Regions from separate parts of the Bradyrhizobium sp. CCBAU 53338 genome, predicted to be linked through region 2. Evidence: riboswitches for the same ligand, from Rfam matches in the RefSeq annotation. Region 2 holds a riboswitch; the other holds the start of a gene.

Region 1 (7,529 bases), 390 kb from region 2:
GCGATTTTGACCCGGAGGCTCCGGAGTGGAAACCGAAAATCCAGTTCCTGATGCTGGCCCGCAACGAGCGGCTCGCCTCTCTCGACAGCCGTTTCGAGGACGCGACCAACCGCCTGACCATCCGCAAGGACGGCGAGATCGTCGCCAGCGGCGATCTGGAGACCGCGGCCGGGCGCGCGGCCATCGAGGGCTATTTCACCGAAAACTTTCAGCCGGAACTGAAAGGCCCGCCAAAAGTGCTGTCAGGCCGCGGCCACAGCTTCTCCGACGTCGCCCGCAAGGTCGTGTCCATCATCAACATCGAGAGCGTCCGCGCCATCGAGACCATGCTCGGCGGCGCGGCCGTCAATCCCCTGCGCTTCCGCGGCAATCTTTACCTCGAGGGCTGGCCGGCCTGGTCCGAGCTCGACCTCGTCGGCCAGACGCTCGCGATCGGGCAGGCCCGGCTGAAAGTGATCAAGCGCATCGTCCGCTGCCCAGCCACGAATGTGGACCCGGTGACGGCAAAGCGCGATCTCGAGATCCCGCCGACGCTCTCGCGCCATCTCGGCCACATGGACTGCGGCATCTATGCCGAGGTGGTGGCCGACGGCGAGATCGGGGTGGGGGATACGGTGGCGGTGGAAGAGCCGAAGCTGGTGTGAGCCAACGTCGTCTCCACGTATTCCGTCATTGCAAGGAGTTGTTGCGACGAAGCAATCCGGACTGCGCCCGCGGAGGGACTCCGGATTGCTTCGCTTCGCTGCACTGACGGGGTGAAACCTCAGTTCGGCATCACATACGCATAGATCCGGCCGCGCGAGATCGGGGCCTCGCGAACGCGGTTGCCGTTGTTGCCGGAAATCATGATCGGATTGCCCTGCGCGTCGATGCCGGTGATGATGCCGACATGACCGCCGCGGCGGCCGCGCGACATCACCGCGATGGCGCCGACCTGCGGACCGGAGACGCGCGTGCCGTAATGCGCGAACGAGCTCGCCATGTCGGAGCCGGTGCCCTGATGACCGGTCTTCTGAAGCACCATGTTCATGAAGCGCGCGCACCACAGGCTGCCGCGCCCCGTGGGATTGCCGCCGAGATAACGACGCGCCTCGGAGACGAGGCCAGATCCACCTCCGAAACCGCCGCTCATGCCCGCGCCGGCATTGGCGTTCGGATCATAGCTGGCCTGCGTGTTGGCGAATCCACTCGCCCGCAAAGCGGCCGCGCTGCGCTCGAAGCGCGAGCTGCGGGCATGGTGGCGATAATGATGATGTCGATGTCTGGCGTGATGCACGTAAGCGTGCCGCTCTGCGCTATGACGATGATGCGGCCGCGCCGAGGCCGGAGAAACGAACGCGGCAACCGCCGCGAAGAACAACGCCAGCGCGACAACACAACGCGACAGGCGGAACGCAAACAACTCAAACATTCTTCATCCTTCGTTGACACCCCCACTTCCCAAGTGAACCTGCCAAGTTGGCCCGTGCATTGGCCAACATCGATAGGGCCGTTAAGCCGTCCGATGTGGCGAGAAAAAGACGCCGCGCCGGCGAATAGCTGCGATGATTCTGCGGCAATGCTGGTTCGAAGCTGCCTCATTGCGGACATCAGCATTAACTGCGATCCTGACGTCACGGCTTGAAGAGAGGGAAACAGTTAATGCCCCACGCCATGACGAAGGACGACGTCCGCATCTATTTCGAGGAAGCCGGCCAGGGAACGCCGATCATTTTTCTTCACGAATTCGCGGCCGACTACACCAATTGGGAGCCGCAGATGCGCTACTTCTCGCGCGGCCACCGTTGCATCACCTATTCCGCGCGCGGCTACACGCCGTCCGACGTACCCGATGGTGATGTCTACACCTACACGCACTTCTACACCGATGCGCTCGCCGTGCTCGATCATCTCGGGATCGAACGCGCGCATCTCGTCGGCCTGTCGATGGGCGCCTACTCCTCGCTCCAGATCGGATTGAACGCGCCGCAACGCGCGCTGTCGATGACGCTCGCCGGTGTCGGCTCCGGCTCGGAGCTCGACAATCTCGAGGCATGGCGCAAACAGTGCCGCGCCAATGCCGAGCAGTTCGAGACGCTGGGCTCAGCCGAAGTCGCAAAGGTCACGCGCGAGGCGCCGAGCCGGATTCCCTTCCTGGTGAAGGACCCGCGCGGCCACGCCGATTTCTATGCCGCGCTGGCGCGGCACGATTCCAGGGGATCGGCCAACACGATGCGCGGCTTTCAGGGCGGGCGGCCGTCGATCTACACCATGACGGACGCGGTTGCGAAGGTGGCCACGCCGGCGCTGATCATCTGCGGCGACGAAGACGATCCGTGCATCGGAGCGAGCCTGTTCCTGAAGAAGCATCTGCCTGCGGCAGGGCTCGCGATGTTTCCGAAATCAGGTCATGTGCTCAATCTCGAAGAGCCTGCGCTGTTCAACGAGAGCGTGGAGCGGTTCGTGACGCTGGTGGAAGCGGGACGGTTGCCGGTGCGTGATCCGCGATCGCTGGCGGCGCACTGATCGTCATTCCGGGATGCGCCGAAGGCGCAGGCCCGGAATCCATTGAACGGCAGGCGCTGAAGCACGATGGATTCCGGGTTCGATGCTTCGCATCGCCCCGGAATGACGCCTACGGCATCACTCCCCCTGCCCGCGGCTCAGCAGGAACACGCCCTGCTCGCCGAACAGATTCCACACCCACCATGGCAGGCGCAAACGCAGCGGGCGGCCGTAGAGGTCGAGCGCCTCGGCACGCTCCATCTTGACGCCGATCGCGTCGCAGAGCTCGACGAAATCCTTGATGGTGCAGAAATGGATGTTGGCGGTGTCGTACCAGCTCGCCGGCAGATTCTCCGTGCGCGGCATGTGGCCGCCGATCAGGAGCTGGAGGCGCATCCGCCAGAAGCCGAAATTGGGGAACGACACGATGGCGCGCCGACCGATGCGCAGGAGGTTTTCCAGCACGACCTTCGGCTGACGCGTTGCCTGCAGCGTTTGCGACAGGATCACGTAGTCGAAGGCATCGTCAGGGTAATTGACGAGGTCAGTGTCGGCGTCGCCCTGCACCACCGCGAGGCCCTTTGCCACGCAGCGGTTGACGCCCTCGCGCGACAGCTCGATGCCGCGCCCGTCGATGCCGCGGGTCTCCAGCAGCTGAAGCAGATCACCTTCGCCGCAACCGACGTCGAGCACCTTCGAGCCCGGCTTGACCATCTCGGCGACCAGCAGATGGTCGGTGCGAAATGGGCCGGACTGCTCGGAGGCCAGCCCGTTGAGCGGCAGCACTTCCTGTACAGACATCGCTAGCCGTCCTTGGAGGTGAGCCCGCGCGCCTTGCCGGCCGATTGCAGGAAGGCGCGCGAGATGTCGAAGAATTCGGGCACGTCGAGCAGGAAGGCATCGTGGCCGCGATCGGTCTCGATCTCGGCGAACGACACCCGCGCGCTCGATGCGTTGAGCGCATGCACCAGCGCGCGCGATTCCGAAGTCGGAAACAGCCAGTCGCTGGTGAAGGAGACCACGCAGAAGCGGGTCTCGATCCCCGCGAACGCCTTCGCCAGCACGCCGCCATGGTCGGCAGCGATGTCGAAATAGTCCATCGCGCGGGTCAGATAGAGATAGGAATTGGCGTCGAAGCGTTCGACGAAGGATGAGCCCTGATAACGCAGATAGGACTCGACCTGGAAGTCGGCGTCGAACGAGAAGGTCGGCAGTTCGCGGTCCTGCATGCGGCGGCCGAACTTGCGGTGCAGCGCCGCGTCCGAGAGATAGGTGATGTGCGCGGCCATGCGCGCGACCGCGAGGCCGCGATGCGGATGGATGCCCTGATCGGCATAGGCGCCATTGTGCCAGTCGGGATCGGCCATCACGGCCTGGCGGCCGAGCTCGTGGAAGGCGATGTTCTGCGCGGAGTGCCGCGTCGAACAGGCGATCGCCAGCGCGGAGTAGACGCGCTTGGGGTACGCCGCGGTCCATTGCAGCACCTGCATGCCGCCCATCGAGCCGCCGACGACGGCGAACAGCGTGTCGATGCCGAGCCGGTCGATCAGCATCGCCTGCGCGCGCACCATGTCGGGGATCGTGATGACGGGGAAATCGAGGCCCCACACCTTGCCGGTCGCGGGATTGATCGAAGCCGGGCCGGTCGAGCCCATGCAGCCGCCGATCACGTTGGAGCAGATGATGAAGTACTTGGCTGGATCGAGCGGCCGGCCGGGGCCGACAAGCGTCTCCCACCAGCCCGGCTTGCCGGTGACCGGATGGACATTGGCGACGTGCTGGTCGCCGGTCAGCGCATGGCAGATCAGCACCGCGTTGGTGCGATCGGCATTGAGCTCGCCATAGGTCTTGTAGGCGATCTGGAACGGGGTGAGATCGACGCCGCAATCGAGCCGCAGCGGCTGGTCGGCGCCGAAATGCGCGAGCAGTGAGCTCGGGTGATCCACCTCGTGCGACCGTTCATCGGCACTGATCGCGGGACTTGGAATCGACTTGACGCCAACCATCTCTGACCATCGACCTCGTTTGCGATCGGACTTCAGATCGCCACTGACATCAGGCCATGAAAAACCCGGCCTGAACGATAGGTTCGGCCGGGATCGGAAGCGTCCCCGGCCTGTTTAGCGAGTTTTTTAACGTGGCTGCAAGCCGGCCGGCTCAAATGACCACGGAACGGGCAAAAACCTACCGGCTTGAGCCGATTTCGTCAAGTCGCGGTCCGGATTAGCCAAAATCGGCTCTCGATGGGCCGCGCGGCAGGCCGTCATTTCTCTTTGCTTTCGCGGCCCATCCTGCCTAATCAGAACCTCGACCTCAGCCTCACAACAGCCCGTCAAATATGTCCCAACGTCCGCCCGCGCCACCATCGCTCCAGGAATTGCGCAAGGAGATCGACGCGATCGACGAGGCCATGCATCGCCTGCTGATGCAGCGCGGCGACATCATCGACCGCCTGATCCAGGTGAAGCAGACCCAGGAGGTCGGCTCGGCGTTCCGCCCGGCGCGCGAGGCCTCGATGATGCGCGACATCGTGCAGCGCCATCGCGGCATCCTGCCGCTCGACACGGTCGAGAGCATCTGGCGCGTCATCATCTCGACCTTCACCTATGTCCAGGCGCCGTTCTCCGTGCATGCCGACATCTCGGTGAGCGAGCCGGCGATGCGCGATTCCGTGCGCTTCCATTTCGGCTTCACGGTTCCTTACGTCGCGCATTTCAGCGCGCAGGCCGCGGTCGAGGCGGTGGCGAAATCCAAGGGCGACCTGGCGCTGGTGTCGGCGACATCGAGCCGCACGCCATGGTGGCTGGAGCTGGAAGCGGACGGCGCGCCGAAGATCATCGCGCGCATGCCCTTCGTCGAACGCGCCGATCATCCGGCGGCACTGCCCGTGTTCGCGATCTCGCGCGTCGCCGACAGCGCCGTGGTGACGGAGGTCGAGACCTTCAGCGTGCGCGTCTCCGGGTGGAACGCCGAAGTCGCGCGGGCGCTGTCGCCGCTCGCCGACATCGTGGCGGTGCCCGATACCGCCTTCGACGGCGCGGCGCTGCTGGTCTCGGTCACGTCAGCCACCAGCATCGACAGGATCAGGGCTGCCCTGATCGAAGCGGGGGCCTCGGTGCGGTCCACGGCTCTCGTCGGCAGCCACGCAACGCGCTATACGGTGCCCCCGACCGGGCCGAAATCGTAGATCGCGAACCGCTGAAGTTACTCCGGAGTTGAAGATGTCCCGCCCCGTGCCGAATCCCGGCATTCTCGATATTGCGCCCTACACGCCCGGCAAGACCCCGGTGCCGGAGCCGGGCCGCAAGGTGTTCAAGCTCTCGGCCAACGAGACGCCGTTCGGACCCTCGCCCAAGGCGATCGAGGCCTTCAAGCGCGTCGCGGATCATCTGGAGGACTATCCGGAAGGAACCTCGCGCGTGCTGCGCGAGGCGATCGGGCGCCACTACGGGCTCGATCCCAACCGCATCATCTGCGGCGCGGGCTCGGACGAGATCCTCAACCTGCTCGCCCATACCTATCTCAGCCACGGCGACGAGGCGATCTCGACCACGCACGGCTTCCTGGTCTACCCGATCGCGACCATGGCGGTCGGCGCCAGGAACGTGGTTGCGGCCGAGAAGAACCTGACCTGCGACGTCGACGCGATCCTGAAAGCCGTGACGCCGAAGACGAAGCTGGTCTGGCTCGCCAATCCCAACAATCCGACCGGCACCTATATCCCGTTCGACGAGGTCAAGCGCCTGCGCGCCGGACTGCCGTCACACGTACTGCTGGTGCTGGACGCCGCCTATTGCGACTACGTCTCGCGCAACGATTACGAGATGGGGATCGAGCTGGTCGCCACCACCGAGAACACCGTGGTGACGCACACCTTCTCCAAGATCCACGGCCTCGCCGCGCTGCGCATCGGCTGGATGTTCGGCCCCGAGCACATCATCGACGCGGTCAACCGCATCCGCGGTCCCTTCAACGTGTCGACGCCGGCGATGTACGCCGCGGTCGCCGCGATCGAGGACACCGCGCACCAGGCGATGTCGAAGCAGTTCACCGAGACCTGGCGCAACTGGCTCGGCGAGGAGATCACCAGGCTCGGGCTGAAGGTGACGCCCGGCGTCGCCAACTTCGTGCTGATCCACTTCCCGGAGACCGGCAAGACTTCGGACGCGGCGGACGCCTATCTCACCAAGCGCGGCCTGGTGCTGCGCGCGTTGAAGAACTATGGCCTGCACCACCAGCTGCGCATGACCATCGGCACCGAGGAGGCCAACCGCCTGGTCGTCGAGGCCCTGCGCGACTTCATGGCCGGCAAATGAGCGTGAACCCGCACTTCCAGCGCGTCGCCCTGATCGGCTTCGGTCTGATCGGCGGCTCGATCGCGCGCGCTGCGAAGCTCCAAGGCCTGGCCGGCGAGATCGTCACCACCGCGCGCTCGGAGAAGACGCGCGCGCGCGTGCTCGAGCTCGGCATCGTCGACAAGGTCGTCGCGACCAATGCGGAAGCGGTGGAGGATGCCGATCTCGTCATCCTCTGCATTCCCGTCGGCGCCTGCGGCCCGGTGGCGCAGGAGATCGCCGCGCATCTGAAGCCCGGCGCGATCATCTCCGACGTCGGCTCGGTCAAGGGCGCGGTGGTCAAGGACATGGCGCCGCATCTGCCGAAGAACGTTCATTTCGTGCCGGCGCACCCTGTCGCGGGCACCGAGCATTCGGGACCTGACTCCGGCTTCGCCGAGCTCTTCATCAACCGGTGGTGCATTCTCACGCCGCCCGAAGGCACCGACGCTGAGGCCACCGCGCATCTTCGCGCGTTCTGGGCGGCGATGGGCGCCAAGGTCGAGGTGATGACGCCGGATCATCATGATCTCGTGCTCGCCATCACCAGCCATCTGCCGCATCTGATCGCCTACACCATCGTCGGCACCGCCGACGAGCTGCAGCAGGTGACGGAGTCCGAAGTCATCAAGTTCTCGGCTGGCGGCTTCCGCGACTTCACCCGCATCGCGGCCTCCGACCCGACGATGTGGCGCGACGTGTTTCTCGCCA
Region 2 (7,529 bases):
CCGTGCCTGCCGCGCCCGCAGCCTGCGAATTGCCGCCCTATCTGCTCGCCACCGACAGCCAGCTCCACAAGGTTGCCGACACCGTCAAAGCAGGCAAGCCGCTCGAGATCCTGGTGATCGGCAGTCGCTCCACGACCATTCCGGCCCAGGAGGACAGCTCATACCCGGCGCGCATGCTGGCCAATTTGAAGGACAAGCTGCCGCCTGCGGAGACCGTGCACGTATCCGTAGAAATACAGAGCAAGAAGACCGCGGAGGAAGCCGCGGGTACCTTCGTTAAGCTCATGGAAGCAAAAACGCCTACTTTGGTCATCTGGCAGACCGGGACCGTGGATGCTATCCGCTCCATCGATCCCGACGATTTTCGCGGCGCGGTGACCGATGGGGTCGCTGCGTTGCAAAATGCGGGGGCTGACGTCGTCTTGATGAACTTGCAGTACAGCCCGCGTACCGAAACCATGATTTCGGCGCCGCCCTATCTCGACAACATGCGGGTGGTGGCGCAGGAGCATGATATCCCGCTGTTCGACCGTTTCGCGATCATGCGGCAGTGGAATGATCAGGGTCAGTTCGACCTGTTCAGTCCCTCTCGCGGCCCTGAGCTGGCGAAGCAGGTCCATGATTGCATTGGCCGGGCGTTGGCACAGTTTGTGATCGACGCTGCCCATCTGGGGCCGGCCGAGCAGCAGAATTGAGGTCTAGCGTTAATGAGTTCTCTCCGCCCTTTTGGCCTGTCGACATGGCTGGTCGCGCCCGCCGCGGCGGCGCTGCTGATGCTGACGCCTGTGCTGCGGGCACCCGCCCTCGCGCAAGCAGCGCAGGCGACACCCGCTCCGCAGCAGGCCGCTGATCCAGCACCCGCATCGCCCTCCCAGACCACGGTCGCTGCGACCAGCCAGCCGCCCGCCGAGCAGCGCGGTCTCACCTCGCGCGCCATCGACAAGGTCAAGCAGGTCGCGAAATCGGCCGGCGACATTTTCAGCCGTGTGCCGTGTCTGTCGCCGAAGGGCAGTTCGAAGACGACGGGCTCGCTGCCGCATGTCGCGAGCAAGCTCATCGCCGGCAAGCCCGTCGTCATCGTCGCGTTCGGTTCGTCGTCGACCGCGGGCTATGGTGCGAGCTCGCCCGACTTCAACTATCCGAACCGTCTCGCCGCGCAGCTGCGCCGGCAGTATCCGACCGCCGACATCAGCGTCATCAATGCCGGCGTCGGCGGCGAAGATGCGCCCGAGATGATGAAGCGCCTCCAGAAGGAGGTGATCGACGTGAATCCGGATCTCGTGATCTGGCAGGTCGGCACCAATGCCGTGCTGCGCAATCTCGATCCGGGCGATACCGCCAGAATGGTCGAGGACGGCGTCACCCGCATCCAGGCCGCCGGCGATGCCGACATCGTGCTGGTCGACCCGCAATATTCACCGCGCGTCACCGAGCGCCCTGAAAGCGCAAGCCGGATGGTGAGGCTGCTCGGCAAGGTCGCCGAGCTCCGTCACGTCGGCATCTTCCCGCGTTTCGAGGTGATGCGCGACTGGCACGAGAAGCAGGCGCTTCCGGTCGAGAGCTTCGTCATCGCCGACGGCCTCCACATGAACGATTGGGGTTACGCCTGCTTCGCCCAACTGCTCGGCGACGACATCATTCGCTCGGTCGGCCAGATCAAGCTCGGCGTGAACGTGCCGGCCGACGTGCGGACGTACCGGCCGATGTGAGCCGTCTCCCCATTGTCGTCCCGGCCTTCGCCGGGACGACAATAACCTCACGCCTTCTCCAGCGCGGCGGTCAGGTCCTCGATCAGATCATCCGCATGCTCGAGCCCGGCCGAGAAGCGGATAAAGCCCTCGCTGATGCCGAGGGCTGCACGATCCTCGGGCTTCAGCCGCTGATGCGTCGTCGTCGCCGGATGCGTAACGAGGCTCTTGGCGTCGCCGAGATTGTTCGAGATCTTCGCGAGCTTCAGCTCGTTGAGCACGCGGAACGCCGCCGCCTTGCCGCCCTTCACCTCGAAGCCGACCAGCGTCGAGCCGCCGCGCATCTGCTTTTTCACCAGAGCCGCCTGCGGATGATCCTCGCGCCCGGGATAAACCAGCCGCGCAATCTTGGGGTGGCTCGCCAGCACGTCGGCGATGCGCGCCGCGGTGTCGGTCTGCGCGCGCACGCGCACGCCCAGCGTCTCCAGGCCCTTGAGCAGGACCCAGGCGTTGAACGGCGAGATCGACGGGCCGGTCTGGCGCATGAAATTGTGGATGTGCTCGGCGACGAAGGCTTCCGACGACAGGATGATGCCGCCCAGACAACGACCCTGGCCGTCGATGTGCTTGGTCGCGGAGTAGACGACGACGTCGGCCCCTAACGCGAGCGGGCTCTGCCAGATCGGCGTTGCAAACACGTTGTCGACGACGAGCCGCGCGCCGCCCTTGTGCGCGATCTCGGCAATCGAGGGAATGTCGAGCACGTCGAGCGTCGGATTGGTCGGGCTCTCCAGGAAGAAGGTCTTGGTGTTCTGCTTCACCGCGCGTTGCCATTCATCGAGATTGGCGCCGTCGACCAGCGTGGCCTCGATGCCGTAGCGCGGCAGCAGGTCCTGAATGACGTAGAGACACGAGCCGAACAGCGCGCGGGAGGCGACGACGTGATCGCCGGCCTTCAGCGGTGCGAGGATCGCGGTCGTCACTGCGGCCATGCCCGTCGCGGCCGAACGTGCGGCCTCGGCGCCTTCGAGCTCGATCATGCGACGTTCGAACATCGCGATCGTCGGGTTCGAATAGCGCGAATAGATGAAGCCGGGGTCCTCGCCCTTGAACCGCGCCTCGCACTCCTCGGCGCTGTTGTAGACATAGCCCTGGGTCAGGAACAGCGCCTCCGACGTCTCGCCATATTGCGAGCGCAGGGTGCCGGAATGGACCAGGCGGGTTTCGGGACGGTAATTGGCAGGCGACTTCGACATAGGACCCTCCGAGATGACCGCTTCGTCGAAAACGGTCACAAAAAAACCGGCCTGGACAACTTCCACGGGCCGGGATCACAGAGGTCCCCGGCCTGTTTAGCGACTTATTTAACGTGGCTGCAAGCCGGCCGGCTCAAATCACCACGGGATAAGTGATGCTCATATTCCGCAATGCCCTTTTCGTCAAGGCGTCCATCGGATAGCCGTAAAAGGCTAGTATTTCCCGCAAGTCCGGATGTACTCGACCCCTGATGAGGACCTCCTGTTGACGTTCACGGTTGCCGCCGACGCCAATGGTATCCTGCCCGACCGCATGATCGCGGCGATGGCGGAAGAGGGCCTCATCCTGCCCGCTTATGATTTCGTCGAAAGCCAGATCCAGCCGGCGAGCCTCGACCTGCGCCTCGGCGACATCGCCTATCGCGTGCGCGCGAGCTTCCTGCCCGGTCCCGGCGCCACCGTGGCCGAGCGCATCGACCAGTTGAAGCTGCACGAGTTCAGCCTTGCCGACGGCGCAGTGCTCGAGACCAACTGCGTCTACATCGTGCCGCTGCTGGAGAGCCTTGCGCTTCCGCCGGAGATCGTCGCCGCCGCGAATCCGAAAAGCTCGACCGGCCGGCTCGACGTCTTCACCCGCGTCATCGCCGACGGCACCCGCCGCTTCGACATGATCGGCGCCGGCTATCACGGTCCGCTCTATGCCGAGATCAGCCCGAAGACGTTTCCGGTCCTGGTGCGCGAGGGCTCGCGCCTGTCGCAGGTACGCTTCCGCACCGGTGATGCGATCCTCAATGCCGACGCGCTCGAAAGCTTGCATGCCACCGAGCGTCTCGTCGACATCGACGATGCCGATCTCGCCGGCGGCGTCGCCGTCTCCGTCGATCTCTCCGGCGAGAAAGGCAGCGGCTTCGTCGGCTATCGCGCCAAGCGCCACACCGGCGTGGTCGATGTCGATCGTCGCTCCGGCTACGCGGTGGACGATTTCTGGGAGCCGATCGCGGCGCGTCCCGACGGCAGCTTGATCCTCGATCCGGGCGAGTTCTACATCCTCGCTTCCAAGGAAGCCGTGCAGGTTCCGCCTGACTACGCCGCGGAGATGGTGCCGTTCGATCCGCTGGTCGGCGAATTCCGCGTGCACTATGCCGGCTTCTTCGATCCCGGCTTCGGCTATGCCGGCGCCGGCGGCCAAGGCGCGCGCGCCGTGCTGGAAGTGCGCTCGCGCGAAGTGCCGTTCATCCTCGAGCACGGCCAGATCGTCGGCCGCCTCGTCTACGAGAAGATGCTGGCCCGCCCCGACGCCATGTACGGCCAGCGCATCGGCTCCAACTACCAGGCGCAGGGGTTGAAGCTGAGCAAGCACTTTCGGGTGTAGCCGTATCCCCGTCCTCCGCCGTCATTCCCTGCCTTCGCGTCGCGAAAGCGGGGAATCCAGTAAGCCGCGGCCTCTCGTTTCAATCACTGACGTCTCTGGAATACTGGATCGCGCGGTCTTCGCCGGGCGATGACAGCGAGATTGTGGCCGGTTGCCTCGCTCTATCCGCGATGACACACTCCGGCAAAACAACAAGCCGGGAGCGAACATGACCGTCGCAGCAGACGCCGCGCAAGCAGCGCAATGGAAACGCTGGCGCGCGGTCGCCGACCTCTATCACGCCTACTTCACCGGCCTCATCCTCACCGTGGTCACGCGGCGCGGCACGGCGGATGCGGCCGAATTCGTCTTTCGCGTGTTTCGCCGCCAGCAGCAGGAGCGATTCCTTCCCGGACTCGTGAAGCTCGGGATCGATCATCTGCCGCCGGCCGTGGCGGCTGCGCAATATCACTATCTCTCCAACTGGATCGGCGGCGTGCACGTCGAATACATGTACGAGAGCGACACCAAGGCGTGGATCCGCTATCCGCCGCCGCGCTGGATCTGGAAGGGGCCGGCGATCTGTGGCGTGCCCGGCGAGGTCTCGCGCGCCATGCTGCGCGGCTGGCACGCCAACAACGGCGTCGCGCTCGGCGATACCCGGCTGGGCTTCGTCTGCACCAAGCAGAGTGTCGACGGTCAGGACGGCCTCGAAGGCTACTATCATCAATACGACCATCCGCTCGAACTCGACCAGCGCCTGGTGTTCGCACGGCATCTCGAAGCGCCGCTGTTCGATGCGAAGACCGCGCCGGCGCTGCCTGTCGCGAGCTGGCCCAAGCCGCGCCTCGAAAAGGCCTACCGCAACTACGCCATGGAATATGTGCGCACGGCCGCGCCGGTGATGGTGCAACTGTTCGGACCTGAAGACGCCGGCCATCTCCTGCACATCACCGGCAAGCTGATCGGCATGCAATTCTTCGACGAGATCGCGGAGCCCCTGGCCATGCGCCGGGGTGGCGCGGGCGAGTTCGCATCCTTCCTCAGCGCGCTGTTCGCAGCGCAGGACGATATGGCCGAGACCACGCAATCCGAAGGCAGCTTCGAAATCCGTCAGCAGAGCTGGAAGCTGATGGACGATGTCGCCGACTATCATCGCGCCTGCGCCAAGGTGCTGGAGGGACTGTTCGAAGGGCTTGCTGCGGGATGCGGCCGGCATATCGGCGTCCACTTGCGCCCGGCAGCAAGCGGCCGTCTGCCGATGGTCTGGACAGTCGGGTAATTCCACCGCTTGAAATGCGCTGCCGCAGGGCACGCCTGCACCCGACGCAGGAGGAATCGGCAGCCGCCGTGCTAACAAGTGCCTGCCGCGCCTTTCGCGCGAGGAAATCGATTGTCACACCTATGCATTGCCGCGCCGCAAACGGCGCTTGTGCCCGGGAGAGGAAATGACTGATCTCGCCGAGATCCCGGTCGATGAGCAGGAACGTCCGCTGCCGCCGCCACGGCGCCCCGCACGGAGCGCGCTGACCGACGGGCCGATCCTGCGCACGCTGCTCTCCCTCGCCTGGCCGAACGTTGTCGCGCTGTCCGCCGGCACCTGCGTGGTGATCGCGGAGACCTCCTATATCGGCCGTCTCGGCGTCGAAGCGCTGGCCGCGATGGCGCTGGTGTTTCCGACAGTAATCCTGACCATGACCATGTCGGGCGGCGCGATGGGTGGCGCCGTGGCCTCCGCGATCGCGCGTGCGCTCGGCGCCGGCGATCGCGAGCGCGCCGGCTCGCTCGCCGCGCATGCGCTTCTGATCGGTCTCACCTTCGGTCTCGTCTTCATGCTGGGTATGCTGATCTTCGGGCCCCAGGTGCTCGAGATGCTGGGCGGCCGCGGCAACGTGCTGGCGCATGCGATTGCCTACACCCAGGTGTTCTTCGGCGGCGCGGTGCTGCCCTGGACGCTCAACACCATGGCCGGCGTGCTGCGCGGCACCGGCAACATGAAGCTGCCGTCGCTGTTGATTCTCAACTCAGCGGTCTGGCAGATTCTGCTCGGCGGCACGCTTGGCCTCGGGCTCGGACCCTTCCCGCAGCTTGGCATGCGCGGCGTCGCGGCCGGCGCATTGATCGCCTACTCCATGAACATCTGCGTGATGGGCTGGTATCTGTTTTCGGGCCGCGCGCGCGTCGTTCCAAAACTGCGCGGGCTGCGCATCCAATGGGCGATGTTCTTCGACATCCTGAAGGTCGGCGCCATCGCCTGCTTCTCGCCGCTGCAATCGGTGCTGACGATCTCGATCTTCACCCACATGCTGGCAAAATTCGGCACCGCGATCCTTGCCGGCTACGGCATCGGCGCGCGGCTTGAATTCCTGCTCACCTCGATCGCGTTCTCGTTCGGCATCGCTTCGGTGCCGATGATCGGCATGGCGGTCGGTGCCGGCCGCATCGCCCGCGCGCGGCGCATCGCCTGGACCGCCGGTGCGAGCGCCTTCGTCGCGGTCGGCGCGCCGGCCTGCCTCGTCGCGCTGTTCCCCGATCTCTGGGTCAACATTTTCACGGACAGCGCCACGGTGCGCGCGACCAGCCATCAATATCTGTCGACGGTCGCGCCGTTCTACGCCTTCATCGGCCTCGCCTCGACGATGTACTTTTCGTCGCAAGGTGCAGCCAAGGTGATCGGCCCGGTGCTGGCGCAGACCGCGCGCCTCTTCTACATCGCCGCCTGCGGCTGGTGGCTGTCGACGCACGATGCCACCGCGCAAAGCTTCTTCTGGCTCGCCGCGAGCTCGATGGTCGTGCTCGGCCTGCTCTCATGTTCCAGCGTGGTGCTGACGCGCTGGGGGCCGCGCGAGACGAAGCCGGCGGTTCGCCCGGCGCTCTCGGTCGTCGCAGACTAGCGATGCCGATGGCGGCGATGGCCGCCACCGCCGACGTTGGCGAGCCGCATTATCTGCGGGATCATCGCCATGATGTCGCCGCCGCCGGCCCCGCCGAGCATGCCCATGATATCGCCGCCGCCCATGCCGCCGTTCATGGGCGCGTAACCGGCGCCGTAATTGGGAGCGCCGAGGCCACCTAAGCCTCCCATAGCGCCGCCGCCATTTTCCATCATGCGGCTCATCATCGGGCCCATGGTCTGCATCAGCATGGCGAAGCGGCGCTTGCCGATCTTCGCCTTCATCATCTCCAGCATCGGCGCCATCTGGGTCATCATGTCCTCGCCGCCGACACCTCCGC

What was found. A riboswitch is a leader RNA that binds a small molecule or an ion and turns the genes downstream of it on or off. The one in region 2 is predicted to bind S-adenosylmethionine.
Region 1: it holds a riboswitch for S-adenosylmethionine, as region 2 does, so the genes downstream of both, XH90_RS31070 (homoserine O-acetyltransferase) here and XH90_RS33030 (O-succinylhomoserine sulfhydrylase) in region 2, are expected to answer to the same signal.

The regions. Positions count from the first base shown of each region.
Region 1 covers NZ_CP030048.1:6,616,310-6,623,838, forward strand. The annotation lists gene XH90_RS31050 (MOSC domain-containing protein) at 1-644, shown strand, start outside; gene XH90_RS31055 (TIGR02594 family protein) at 764-1,411, opposite strand; gene XH90_RS31060 (alpha/beta fold hydrolase) at 1,642-2,505, shown strand; gene metW (methionine biosynthesis protein MetW) at 2,623-3,285, opposite strand; gene XH90_RS31070 (homoserine O-acetyltransferase) at 3,288-4,490, opposite strand; SAM riboswitch at 4,584-4,663, opposite strand; gene XH90_RS31075 (chorismate mutase) at 4,823-5,671, shown strand; gene hisC (histidinol-phosphate transaminase) at 5,706-6,800, shown strand; gene XH90_RS31085 (prephenate/arogenate dehydrogenase family protein) at 6,797-7,529, shown strand, end outside.
Region 2 covers NZ_CP030048.1:7,009,739-7,017,267, reverse strand. The annotation lists gene XH90_RS33040 (SGNH/GDSL hydrolase family protein) at 1-695, shown strand, start outside; gene XH90_RS33035 (SGNH/GDSL hydrolase family protein) at 708-1,709, shown strand; gene XH90_RS33030 (O-succinylhomoserine sulfhydrylase) at 1,757-2,944, opposite strand; SAM riboswitch at 3,020-3,099, opposite strand; gene XH90_RS33025 (2'-deoxycytidine 5'-triphosphate deaminase) at 3,180-4,316, shown strand; gene XH90_RS33020 (hypothetical protein) at 4,525-5,577, shown strand; gene XH90_RS33015 (MATE family efflux transporter) at 5,744-7,189, shown strand; gene XH90_RS33010 (hypothetical protein) at 7,186-7,529, opposite strand, start outside.